DNA from 2 places in the Bacillus sp. DTU_2020_1000418_1_SI_GHA_SEK_038 genome. Region 1 is predicted to be linked to the other one. Evidence: a T-box and tRNA genes for the amino acid it is inferred to sense, from the RefSeq annotation. Region 1 holds a T-box; the other holds one or more tRNA genes.
What was found. The T-box of region 1 lies ahead of glyQ (glycine--tRNA ligase subunit alpha). A T-box ahead of a tRNA ligase gene usually reads a tRNA of that ligase, here a tRNA-Gly.

Region 1 (6,654 bases):
CATGATGAATAAATCACAAGCTTCTTTACTAGGGTCAATAAATTCCCAGTAAGTTCCACCCGAGTTGTTTTTCATGTGAGCATAGGATGCAATAAAAATAGCTTCAACAGAATAGTCATTAACTATTTCGACAAATTCTTCCTTTACAGGGCAAGAATCGGCATCAACCAATATAATTGGATTGCCTAATGTTCTATTTATTCTACATCACTCCACATAATCCTTCTTTCTAAAAATAACTTTTAGCTAGAGCAAATTCATCCTATTCAATGCAGTTGTTATAATTACAAGTAGATTTCATCAAGCCGGGTTTATTGATCTAAAATGCTTTAAGAAAAAAATACTTCTTAAGACAGCATTTTTTCATCCAATCCAATTCAATCGATAATGTCGAATTGTTTTTAATCCGGTCACTTGACTTCTCACAATAAATAGTCTATTCGTTCATACTCAACTCTAAACCTAAACTATAACATTTTTATCACAATTTTTTATTATAGTATAAAAAAAACTGAATTTCTATTGTTTTTCGGTATTTCTATTAATATTTTGTTTTTTATAGCAATTAATCTATTTAAATTTTCAAAAGGTTCCGTAACCTTTTTCCCAAAAAAGAAAAAGGCACATAATACAGAATTATGTGCTAGCTTTTTGGAAAGCTTCTGTGGTATTGATTTAATATTAAATTTGCTGTTTCTTCTACCGCTTTATTTGTGACGTCAATGACTGGACAATTTAATTTATTGACGATTTTTTCAAAGTAATTGATTTCTTCTTTTATCCGTTCAATGTTTGCATAGCTAGCATTATCGCTTAATCCTAAAGAAATCAGCCGTTCTCTACGAATATGATTAAGCTTTTCCGGGCTAATTTTTAAACCAAAGCACTTTTCTGGCTGAACTAAAAACAATTCCTCAGGAGGATCCACCTCTGGCACAAGCGGTACATTTGCAACCTTTAGTCTTTTATGTGCTAAGTATTGTGATAGTGGTGTTTTAGAAGTTCGGGATACTCCTACAAGAATAATATCCGCTTTAAGCAGCCCTCTTGGATCACGGCCATCATCATATTTAACAGCAAACTCAATAGCTTCTATTTTCTTAAAATAATCATCGTCTAGTTTTCTAACAAGACCTGGTTCGAAAAGAGGTGTTTTTCCATGTAATTGCTGTATTTGATCCATTAACGGTCCAATTATATCACAAGCATATATCCCTTCCTGCTCAGCCAGTTGATTAATATAATGGCGCATATCAGGCTTAACAAGTGTATATACGATCATCCCATTATCCATTTTCGCTAAAGAAATTACTTCGTCAATATGAACCTTGTCCTCCACATATGGAAATCGCTTAATTGTTACTCCGCTGCCATTAAACTGGCTGACGGCTGCTTTTGTAACTAACTCGGCAGTCTCCCCAACAGAGTCAGACACAACATAGATGATTGGCTTTTTTGTCATCCCTTAACACCATCTCCTCTGTTCATGATTTAATTATCTTCTGCAAGCGCAAGAAATGCTTTTGTTAAATTTGTTTTCGTAATTCTGCCTATTACCTCAAAGCCTTTTTCCGTTTCTTTAACAATCGGCAGCGCGTCAATTTGTTTCTCAATTAATTTCTTTGCAATATCAATTAATAAGTCTTCCTTTTCACACATCGTAATGTTAGGCATTCTTGTCATGATTATGTTTACAGGGATATTCGTTAATTCCTGTTTCCCGATACTTGCACGCAGCAAATCCTTCCTGGAAAGAACGCCAACAAGTAAAGATTCCCTATCAACCACGAATAATGTTCCTACATCTTCAAGGAACATTGTACATATAGCATCATAAACCGAAACATTTTCATTTACTACTACAGGTATAGATTGATAATCCTTTACATACAGCTTATTTAAATTATCTGTAAGCAACTGTGTACCAGATTTTCCTGTATAGAAATACCCAACCCGCGGCCTCGCATCCAAAAAGCCTGCCATTGTTAAAATGGCTAAATCTGGTCTTAATGTAGCTCGGGTTAAGTTTAGCTTTTCAGCAATATTTTCACCTGTGATCGGCCCGTTTTCCTTCACAATCTCTAATATTTTTTCTTGCCGCTTATTTAATTCGATTGTCCTCACCACCTAAATAGAAAAGCGTAAGCGCCTTTGTCAAGCACATAAAACGTTATACTTTTATAAAATTATTATATACTATTTAGAATAAATGAAAAAGAAATGAGCATTAAGGCAGGAGTTTATCGGAAAGAAGCTGTCCTGCATGGTGCCTGGCTCCACAATAATATAAACATCAAGAGCATACTCCACTAATTGACACTAGACAATAAATGTGGAGCTTGGCATCTTTTCATTAGAACAGCTCCCAGTTGGAAAATCCAAGTTATTTAACAATAATTTCGTTTACATTTGCAAACTTTTTAATCAGCTCAGCCAGTAAAACCATTTGATTTAGTCTGTTTTGTCGTAGTTCAATATTATCAGCCATGACCATTGTGTTATCAAAATATTGATCGATTTCAGGCTTCATTGATATTAACAAACTAAATTCATCACTTTCTGAAGTATGAACATGAAACTTTTCTTTGACAATCATATATTTATTGTACAAATTATTTTCGAATTCATTTTCAAATAAAGCGGGATTAACTTCACCAGGATTTTCAGCTTTAGATGAAATATTTAGAACACGGCTTAAAGCTTCCATGCTTTCCTTAAAGCCATTATCCTCTTTTCTAGTTTCTAGTACCTCAGCTCTCCTTACTAGAGATGGAAGTGCACCAATTTCATTGCCTAAAACTGCTTCGATTAAATCATATCTCACATGCTTTTCCTGAAGGATATGTTTAATTCTAAGTTTAAAGAATGCGGTTAATTCCCCAGCAAGTTCTGATTTCGATTTCTTAGCAATTCCAGCTTCTTCAACTAGGGCGAGCCCAGAATCGATCAGCCATTCTAGAGATAGATTCCACTCTTTATTAATAAGTGTCTGGACAATACCAGTTGCTTGGCGTCTAAGCGCATATGGATCCTGCGAACCGCTCGGAATAATGCCAATAGCAAAGCAAGAGGCGATTGTATCCATTTTTTCTGCTATTGACAGCGCTGCCCCAGGGTGGCTGCCCGGGGTACTGTCATCAGCATTTCTTGGCATATAATGTTCATTTATCGCTTTAGCAACTGCTGGTTTTTCTCCCTTTTGCAAAGCATACTTTTCACCCATAAAACCTTGTAATTCCGGAAATTCGTAAACCATGTTAGATACGAGATCAAACTTACAAATTTCACTCGCTCTATCGGCTGCATCTTTGTCTTCAATGCTAAAATCAAGCTTATCAGCCATTTTATTCGTTAATTTTCTAACGCGACTTACCTTCTCTGCAAGCGTACCGATTTCTTCATGATACACAATAGATTTTAATTTTGCTAATGAAGTTTCAATTTCAGTTTTTTGATCTTCTTTGTAGAAAAAGGCTGCATCAGATAGTCTTGCTCTTAGTACCTTTTCATTTCCCTTAGCTACTTTCTCTATATGCTCATGCCCGCCATTTCGAACGGTAACGAAAAAAGGAAGAAGCTTGCCTTCATTAGATTTCACAGGAAAATATCGCTGATGCTCTTTCATCGAAGTGATTAAAACCTCTTCAGGGATCTCGAGAAACTCTTCTTCAAAACGTCCAAAAAGAGCTGTAGGATATTCAACAAGGTTCGTAACCTCTTCTAGCAAATCTTCATCAATTGGAATGACCCAATTATTTTCCTCGGCGATCGTTTCTAATTGTGATGTGATTGCACCTTTTCTTTCTTCAGGGTCAACTATCACATATTGACTAAGCATAGCCTTAACATAATCCTTCGGCTCATGTATTTCAATTTTGCTTCCTAAGAAACGATGCCCAAGTGTCCAATTGGATGTCTCAACCGCTGTAATTGAAAAAGGGATCACTTCATTTCCAAATAACGCAAGCAGCCATTTAATTGGACGGACGTATCGAAGATCATTATTTGCCCACTTCATATTTTTCGGAAATGTCATGGCTGTAATAATTTGCTGCAATTCCGGCAGCAGATTGACAGTTTCTTGACCTTGAATAAACTTTTTTACATGGACATATTCAACGCCATTTATTTCTTTAAAGAAAATATCCTCTACACTAGCTCCTTGCCCGCGGCAAAACCCAATAGCTGCCTTTGACCAATCACCATTTTCATCAATCGCAATTTTTCTTGCTGGACCCTTTGCTTCCTCGTGAACATCCTCTTGAGCTTCCTCCACTCCTGTAACGTGAACTGCTAATCGCCGTGGTGAAGAATAAGCAACAATATGGTCAAAGTTCAACTTTTTTTCCATTAACCATGCTTGAATTTTGTCTGATAACTGGTTCATTGAATTTGTAACAAATCTTGCGGGAATTTCTTCTAATCCTATTTCTAAAAGGAGATCTCTTTTAGTCACGATTTCCTTCCCCCTTTGATTGCAAAATTGGGAAACCAAGCTTTTCACGCTCATCATAGAAGGTTCTTGCAATTTTTCTTGCAAGGTTACGGCAGCGTCCAATATAACCGGTTCTTTCTGTAACCGATATCGCCCCTTTTGCATCTAACAAATTAAAAGTATGTGAGCACTTTAATACATAATCGTATGCCGGGTGAACGAGCCCAGCCTCCATTTGCCGATGAGCTTCTTTTTCATAAATATTGAACAGATTAAAGAGCATATCGACACTAGATGTTTCAAAAGTATATTTGGAATGCTCATATTCAGGCTGCAGGAAGATATCTCTCACCGTAAATCCGTTTGTCCATTCAAGATCAAATACATTTTCTTTCTCTTGAATATAGGAAGCGAGACGCTCAATTCCGTATGTGATTTCTACTGAAACTGGTTTACATTCAATTCCTCCTACTTGCTGGAAATACGTAAATTGAGTGATTTCCATGCCGTCCAGCCAAACTTCCCAGCCTAAGCCAGCACATCCTAGGGAAGGATTTTCCCAATTGTCCTCAACAAATCGAATATCATGCTGGAGCGGATCAATGCCAAGCGCACGTAAAGAATCTAAATACATCTCCTGAATATTGTCCGGTGAAGGCTTCATAATCACTTGAAACTGATGATGCTGATAAAGTCTATTTGGATTTTCTCCATAGCGGCCATCAGCAGGACGGCGTGACGGCTCTACATATGCCACATTCCATGGTTCAGGCCCAATAGCACGCAGGAAAGTATAAGGACTCATCGTTCCTGCTCCTTTTTCCACATCATAGGCTTGCATTAGAATGCAGCCATAATCTGACCAGTGTTTTTGTAGAGTTAAAATCATATTTTGAATGTTCATTACGCACCTCTCAATTTAAAAGTGTAAGCGCCCCGCTTAGCGATGTATGGACTGGACCTTCCCCGACTGAGATAAAGGAAACACGAAGAGCGTGAGCGATTCGATGTTGACTTATCGTAGGGAGGGGAGAGGAAGTCCAATAGTCGCTGGGCGCTGGAACTAGATAGTTCTCAAATTTAAAGAAAAAAACAAAAAACTCCCGTCTCTATGCCTAATGCATAGGGACGAGAGTTTACCCGCGGTTCCACCCTAATTGCTGCAATCGTTGCAGCCACTTTCTTCCGGCGTTGCTCAGAAGCGCCTTCCTTAATCTTCAATACCCTAGCTCTCACCATCCTAGGTTCGCTTTTTATTAAATAGATTAAGTACTCTTCTTCATCATAGCAACTATTAATTTAATAATTTGAATCATATACGATACAAAATTGAATGTCAAGTAAGAAAAGCGGAAGCGCCTTGCCCAGGGGCGACAAGCATAAGATAAGCCAGCGAGAAGGTTGTTCTTTAACCTTCTTGATGGATTGGCTTATGACCTCGAGCCCCTAGGCGCTGCAGCTGGACACTTCTCAAATTCGAAAAGTTATCGTTTATATTAAAGCATATCCTCAAATTTAGCCATTTGATTTAGAAACCTTTTCGTTTTTAAATTAAGCCCAGAGTATTCATCATAATAAGCATTAATGACTTTTTTAAGCTCAGCCTTCGTTTCCGGTTTAACAGAAATATTACCAAGGCGAGATAAATCAAAAAAATAAAAAAGCCGTAATAGCTTCACTGTTGCTGGAGAAATTTTAAAATGATATGGATCTTTTTCCAGGCATCGGTGGCAAATGAGTCCACCCTCTCTTATTGAAAAAGAAAAATGGCCATCTGCACTGCTGCATACGGTACACTGGTTTAAAACTGGATACAATCCTAACGAATTCAACATTTTCATTTCGAAGATATTCACAATAATTTCTGCATCAAAACCTTCATTGACTAAGTTTAAAGCTTGAAAAACTAATTCAAATAAATAAGGATTGGGCTTTCTGTCGTCAGTTCCTTTATCTGTTAGATCAACAATATAGCTTGCATATGCTGTTAGGAAAATATCTTCGCGGATAGAGCGCATAGAAGTAATCATTTCACCTTGTTGCAGACTTCCTAATCCACTGCTTCTTTGAACTAAAAAATAGCCGTATGTAAAAGGTTGGGTGACAGCAGCGAGCCGGCTGCTCGGCTTTTTTGCTCCACGTGCCATCACACCAATCTTACCCCATTCCCGGGTGTATAAAGTTACAATTTTGTTTGTTTCACCATAATTTGTTGTTCT
Region 2 (6,654 bases), 1.5 Mb from region 1:
TGGAGTTGCTTAGACAACCAGGATGTTGGCTTAGAAGCAGCCACCATTTAAAGAGTGCGTAATAGCTCACTGGTCGAGTGACTCTGCGCCGAAAATGTACCGGGGCTAAACGTATCACCGAAGCTGTGGATGGACATCTGCGATGTCCGTGGTAGGAGAGCGTTCTAAGGGCGTTGAAGCTAGACCGTAAGGACTGGTGGAGCGCTTAGAAGTGAGAATGCCGGTATGAGTAGCGAAAGATGGGTGAGAATCCCATCCACCGAATGCCTAAGGTTTCCTGAGGAAGGCTCGTCCGCTCAGGGTTAGTCGGGACCTAAGCCGAGGCTGAAAAGCGTAGGCGATGGACAACAGGTTGATATTCCTGTACCACCTCTTTACCGTTTGAGCAATGGGGGGACGCAGGAGGATAGGGTAAGCGCGCTGCTGGAATAGCGCGTCTAAGCAGTTAGAGTGCAAGCGAGGCAAATCCCGCTTGCGTTAAGCTTGAGCTGTGATAGCGAGGGAAATATAGTACCGAAGTTCCTGAATCCACACTGCCAAGAAAAGCCTCTAGCGAGGGAAAAGGTGCCCGTACCGCAAACCGACACAGGTAGGCGAGGAGAGAATCCTAAGGTGAGCGAGAGAACTCTCGTTAAGGAACTCGGCAAAATCACCCCGTAACTTAGGGAGAAGGGGTGCTCATTTGGGTGAATAGCCCGGATGAGCCGCAGTGAATAGGCCCAGGCGACTGTTTAGCAAAAACACAGGTCTCTGCGAAGCCGCAAGGCGAAGTATAGGGGCTGACGCCTGCCCGGTGCTGGAAGGTTAAGAGGAGGGGTTAGCGCAAGCGAAGCTCTGAATTGAAGCCCCAGTAAACGGCGGCCGTAACTATAACGGTCCTAAGGTAGCGAAATTCCTTGTCAGGTAAGTTCTGACCCGCACGAAAGGCGTAACGATCTGGGCACTGTCTCAACGAGAGACTCGGTGAAATTATAGTACCTGTGAAGATGCAGGTTACCCGCGACAGGACGGAAAGACCCCGTGGAGCTTTACTGTAGCCTGATATTGAATTTCGGTACAGCTTGTACAGGATAGGTAGGAGCCTTGGAAGCCGGAGCGCCAGCTTCGGTGGAGGCATTGGTGGGATACTACCCTGGCTGTATTGAAATTCTAACCCGCGCCCCTGATCGGGGCGGGAGACAGTGTCAGGTGGGCAGTTTGACTGGGGCGGTCGCCTCCTAAAGAGTAACGGAGGCGCCCAAAGGTTCCCTCAGAATGGTTGGAAATCATTCGAAGAGTGTAAAGGCATAAGGGAGCTTGACTGCGAGACCTACAAGTCGAGCAGGGACGAAAGTCGGGCTTAGTGATCCGGTGGTTCCGCATGGAAGGGCCATCGCTCAACGGATAAAAGCTACCCCGGGGATAACAGGCTTATCTCCCCCAAGAGTCCACATCGACGGGGAGGTTTGGCACCTCGATGTCGGCTCATCGCATCCTGGGGCTGTAGTCGGTCCCAAGGGTTGGGCTGTTCGCCCATTAAAGCGGTACGCGAGCTGGGTTCAGAACGTCGTGAGACAGTTCGGTCCCTATCCGTCGTGGGCGCAGGAAATTTGAGAGGAGCTGTCCTTAGTACGAGAGGACCGGGATGGACGCACCGCTGGTGTACCAGTTGTCTTGCCAAAGGCATAGCTGGGTAGCTATGTGCGGACGGGATAAGTGCTGAAAGCATCTAAGCATGAAGCCCCCCTCGAGATGAGATTTCCCATAGCGTCAAGCTAGTAAGACCCCTGAAAGATGATCAGGTTGATAGGTTTGAGGTGGAAGCGTGGCGACACGTGGAGCTGACAAATACTAATCGGTCGAGGACTTAACCACATTTAGTATGATTACTCGAATAACTTCTTCAGCATTATCTAGTTTTGAGGGAACAAACCTCAATAAAATAGGTCTAGTGGCGATAGCGAAAAGGTCACACCCGTTCCCATCCCGAACACGGAAGTTAAGCTTTTCAGCGCCGATGGTAGTTAGGGGCTGTCCCCTTGTGAGAGTAGGACGCCGCTAGGCTTTAATAAATGGAGGATTAGCTCAGCTGGGAGAGCATCTGCCTTACAAGCAGAGGGTCGGCGGTTCGATCCCGTCATCCTCCACCATGATTATGCCGGCCTAGCTCAATTGGTAGAGGATTTTAAAAGCTTGCAACAACGAAGCTTTACCCCTCGAATGGCAAACTTTTAAAATCTGCGGCAAAGACCGCAGGGCTTTGGAGCACATTTATTAGCAGTAACTAAATTAGAGCTAAATATTATATATGCCGGCCTAGCTCAATTGGTAGAGCAACTGACTTGTAATCAGTAGGTTGGGGGTTCGAGTCCTCTGGCCGGCACTGTTTTTGAAACTTATACGAGCCATTAGCTCAGTCGGTAGAGCATCTGACTTTTAATCAGAGGGTCGAAGGTTCGAGTCCTTCATGGCTCACCATTTATATATGCGGGTGTGGCGGAATTGGCAGACGCACCAGACTTAGGATCTGGCGCCGCGAGGCGTGGGGGTTCGACTCCCTTCACCCGCATTCATAAAGATAAGCGGAAGTAGTTCAGTGGTAGAACACCACCTTGCCAAGGTGGGGGTCGCGGGTTCGAATCCCGTCTTCCGCTCCAAAAAAATGCCGGGGTGGCGGAACTGGCAGACGCACAGGACTTAAAATCCTGCGGTAGGTGACTACCGTACCGGTTCGATTCCGGTCCTCGGCACCATTTAAATTAAAGAATGCGCCCGTAGCTCAATTGGATAGAGCGTCTGACTACGGATCAGAAGGTTATGGGTTCGACTCCTTTCGGGCGCGCCATTTTCGGGAAGTAGCTCAGCTTGGTAGAGCACTTGGTTTGGGACCAAGGGGTCGCAGGTTCGAATCCTGTCTTCCCGACCATTATTTTTGGGGCCTTAGCTCAGCTGGGAGAGCGCCTGCCTTGCACGCAGGAGGTCAGCGGTTCGATCCCGCTAGGCTCCACCAAAAAGATTCAAAAAAGTTATTGACACCGTTTAAAAAACGTAGTATTATTGAAAAGTCGCCTTAAGCGACAAGATAGTTCTTTGAAAACTGAACGAACAAAAACGTCAACGTTTAACTTTTAGTCTTTTTTTAAAAAGACATTTATGAGCTAATCAACTCACAATTTATTGGAGAGTTTGATCCTGGCTCAGGACGAACGCTGGCGGCGTGCCTAATACATGCAAGTCGAGCGAACTTGCGGGAGCTTGCTCCCAAAAGTTAGCGGCGGACGGGTGAGTAACACGTGGGCAACCTGCCTGTAAGACTGGGATAACTTCGGGAAACCGGAGCTAATACCGGATAATTCTTTTCTACTCATGTAGGAAAGCTGAAAGATGGCTTCGGCTATCACTTACAGATGGGCCCGCGGCGCATTAGCTAGTTGGTGAGGTAATGGCTCACCAAGGCAACGATGCGTAGCCGACCTGAGAGGGTGATCGGCCACACTGGGACTGAGACACGGCCCAGACTCCTACGGGAGGCAGCAGTAGGGAATCTTCCGCAATGGACGAAAGTCTGACGGAGCAACGCCGCGTGAGTGATGAAGGTTTTCGGATCGTAAAACTCTGTTGTTAGGGAAGAACAAGTACCGGAGTAACTGCCGGTACCTTGACGGTACCTAACCAGAAAGCCACGGCTAACTACGTGCCAGCAGCCGCGGTAATACGTAGGTGGCAAGCGTTGTCCGGAATTATTGGGCGTAAAGCGCGCGCAGGCGGTCCTTTAAGTCTGATGTGAAAGCCCACGGCTCAACCGTGGAGGGTCATTGGAAACTGGGGGACTTGAGTGCAGAAGAGGAGAGTGGAATTCCACGTGTAGCGGTGAAATGCGTAGAGATGTGGAGGAACACCAGTGGCGAAGGCGACTCTCTGGTCTGTAACTGACGCTGAGGCGCGAAAGCGTGGGGAGCGAACAGGATTAGATACCCTGGTAGTCCACGCCGTAAACGATGAGTGCTAAGTGTTAGAGGGTTTCCGCCCTTTAGTGCTGCAGCAAACGCATTAAGCACTCCGCCTGGGGAGTACGGCCGCAAGGCTGAAACTCAAAGGAATTGACGGGGGCCCGCACAAGCGGTGGAGCATGTGGTTTAATTCGAAGCAACGCGAAGAACCTTACCAGGTCTTGACATCCTCTGACAATCCTAGAGATAGGACTTTCCCCTTCGGGGGACAGAGTGACAGGTGGTGCATGGTTGTCGTCAGCTCGTGTCGTGAGATGTTGGGTTAAGTCCCGCAACGAGCGCAACCCTTGATCTTAGTTGCCAGCATTCAGTTGGGCACTCTAAGGTGACTGCCGGTGACAAACCGGAGGAAGGTGGGGATGACGTCAAATCATCATGCCCCTTATGACCTGGGCTACACACGTGCTACAATGGATGGTACAAAGGGCTGCAAGACCGCGAGGTTTAGCCAATCCCATAAAACCATTCTCAGTTCGGATTGCAGGCTGCAACTCGCCTGCATGAAGCCGGAATCGCTAGTAATCGCGGATCAGCATGCCGCGGTGAATACGTTCCCGGGCCTTGTACACACCGCCCGTCACACCACGAGAGTTTGTAACACCCGAAGTCGGTGGGGTAACCTTTTGGAGCCAGCCGCCTAAGGTGGGACAGATGATTGGGGTGAAGTCGTAACAAGGTAGCCGTATCGGAAGGTGCGGCTGGATCACCTCCTTTCTAAGGAAGATTTGAAGTACTTGATACTTCAATAAAAGACGTTACTTGTTCGTTCAGTTTTGAGGGAATTATCTCTCAAAACACTATGTAAATTAGTGTTTTTTGTTCCTTGAAAACTAGATAATGATTATGAAGAAGCAATAACCGAGTAATCGCCATTTTAGTTATTCTCTCTATTTAATATAGAGTTAAAAACAACCAATCACGAGAATAGAAATTAATCTATTCACAAATCGTGAGGGAAATGAGAAGCAAGCAGATCAAGGAAGCGACCGAGCGAGCACCGGAACGTACGCAGTTGATACGTGAGGAGCACAGCGAGAGAGCTGACGCAGAGATGCGCCGCTTATCATTTGCCGAACAGGTTAAGTTAATAAGGGCGCACGGTGAATGCCTTGGCACTAGGAGCCGATGAAGGACGGGACTAACACCGATATGCTTCGGGGAGCTGTAAGTAAGCTTTGATCCGGAGATTTCCGAATGGGGGAACCCACTGTTCGTAATGGAACAGTATCTTTACCTGAATACATAGGGTATTGAAGGCAGACCCGGGGAACTGAAACATCTAAGTACCCGGAGGAAGAGAAAGCAAACGCGATTCCCTGAGTAGCGGCGAGCGAAACGGGATTAGCCCAAACCAAGAGGCTTGCCTCTTGGGGTTGTAGGACACTCTATACGGAGTTACAAAGGAACGAGGTAAATGAACAGGTCTGGAAAGGCCGGCCAGAGAAGGTAAAAGCCCTGTAGTTGAAACTTCGTTCCCTCCAGAGTGGATCCTGAGTACGGCGGGACACGTGAAATCCCGTCGGAAGCAGGGAGGACCATCTCCCAAGGCTAAATACTCCCTAGTGACCGATAGTGAACCAGTACCGTGAGGGAAAGGTGAAAAGCACCCCGGAAGGGGAGTGAAATAGTTCCTGAAACCGTGTGCCTACAAGTAGTCAGAGCCCTTTAACGGGTGATGGCGTGCCTTTTGTAGAATGAACCGGCGAGTTACGATTACATGCAAGGTTAAGTTGAATAGACGGAGCCGCAGCGAAAGCGAGTCTGAATAGGGCGTATGAGTATGTGGTCGTAGACCCGAAACCAGGTGACCTACCCATGTCCAGGTTGAAGTCCAGGTAACACTGGATGGAGGACCGAACCCACGCACGTTGAAAAGTGCGGGGATGAGGTGTGGGTAGCGGAGAAATTCCAATCGAACTTGGAGATAGCTGGTTCTCTCCGAAATAGCTTTAGGGCTAGCCTCATGTTGTTAGAATCTTGGAGGTAGAGCACTGTTTGGACTAGGGGCCCTCATCGGGTTACCGAATTCAGACAAACTCCGAATGCCAAAGATTTATCCATGGGAGTCAGACTGCGAGTGATAAGATCCGTAGTCAAGAGGGAAACAGCCCAGACCACCAGTTAAGGTCCCAAAGTATACGTTAAGTGGAAAAGGATGTGGAGTTGCTTAGACAACCAGGATGTTGGCTTAGAAGCAGCCACCATTTAAAGAGTGCGTAATAGCTCACTGGTCGAGTGACTCTGCGCCGAAAATGTACCGGGGCTAAACGTATCACCGAAGCTGTGGATGGACATCTGCGATGTCCGTGGTAGGAGAGCGTTCTAAGGGCGTTGAAGCTAGACCGTAAGGACTGGTGGAGCGCTTAGAAGTGAGAATGCCGGTATGAGTAGCGAAAGATGGGTGAGAATCCCATCCACCGAATGCCTAAGGTTTCCTGAGGAAGGCTCGTCCGCTCAGGGTTAGTCGGGACCTAAGCCGAGGCTGAAAAGCGTAGGCGATGGACAACAGGTTGATATTCCTGTACCACCTCTTTACCGTTTGAGCAATGGGGGGACGCAGGAGGATAGGGTAAGCGCGCTGCTGGAATAGCGCGTCTAAGCAGTTAGAGTGCAAGCGAGGCAAATCCCGCTTGCGTTAAGCTTGAGCTGTGATAGCGAGGGAAAT

Region 2: it encodes a tRNA-Gly, which carries the amino acid that the T-box ahead of glyQ (glycine--tRNA ligase subunit alpha) is inferred to sense. The anticodon was not compared.

Annotation. Positions count from the first base shown of each region.
Region 1 is NZ_CP135435.1:3,107,016-3,113,669, forward strand. Features, by position in the region: gene RRV45_RS15590 (DUF188 domain-containing protein) at 1-75, opposite strand, end outside; gene RRV45_RS15595 (pyruvate, water dikinase regulatory protein) at 644-1,462, opposite strand; gene RRV45_RS15600 (helix-turn-helix transcriptional regulator) at 1,492-2,124, opposite strand; gene glyS (glycine--tRNA ligase subunit beta) at 2,384-4,456, opposite strand; gene glyQ (glycine--tRNA ligase subunit alpha) at 4,449-5,339, opposite strand; T-box leader at 5,557-5,730, opposite strand; gene recO (DNA repair protein RecO) at 5,932-6,654, opposite strand, start outside.
Region 2 is NZ_CP135435.1:94,584-101,237, forward strand. Features, by position in the region: rRNA gene RRV45_RS00455 (23S ribosomal RNA) at 1-1,854, shown strand, start outside; rRNA gene rrf (5S ribosomal RNA) at 1,927-2,043, shown strand; tRNA gene RRV45_RS00465 (tRNA-Val) at 2,054-2,129, shown strand; tRNA gene RRV45_RS00470 (tRNA-Thr) at 2,290-2,362, shown strand; tRNA gene RRV45_RS00475 (tRNA-Lys) at 2,382-2,457, shown strand; tRNA gene RRV45_RS00480 (tRNA-Leu) at 2,467-2,548, shown strand; tRNA gene RRV45_RS00485 (tRNA-Gly) at 2,562-2,636, shown strand; tRNA gene RRV45_RS00490 (tRNA-Leu) at 2,644-2,732, shown strand; tRNA gene RRV45_RS00495 (tRNA-Arg) at 2,748-2,824, shown strand; tRNA gene RRV45_RS00500 (tRNA-Pro) at 2,829-2,905, shown strand; tRNA gene RRV45_RS00505 (tRNA-Ala) at 2,914-2,989, shown strand; rRNA gene RRV45_RS00510 (16S ribosomal RNA) at 3,154-4,703, shown strand; rRNA gene RRV45_RS00515 (23S ribosomal RNA) at 5,067-6,654, shown strand, end outside.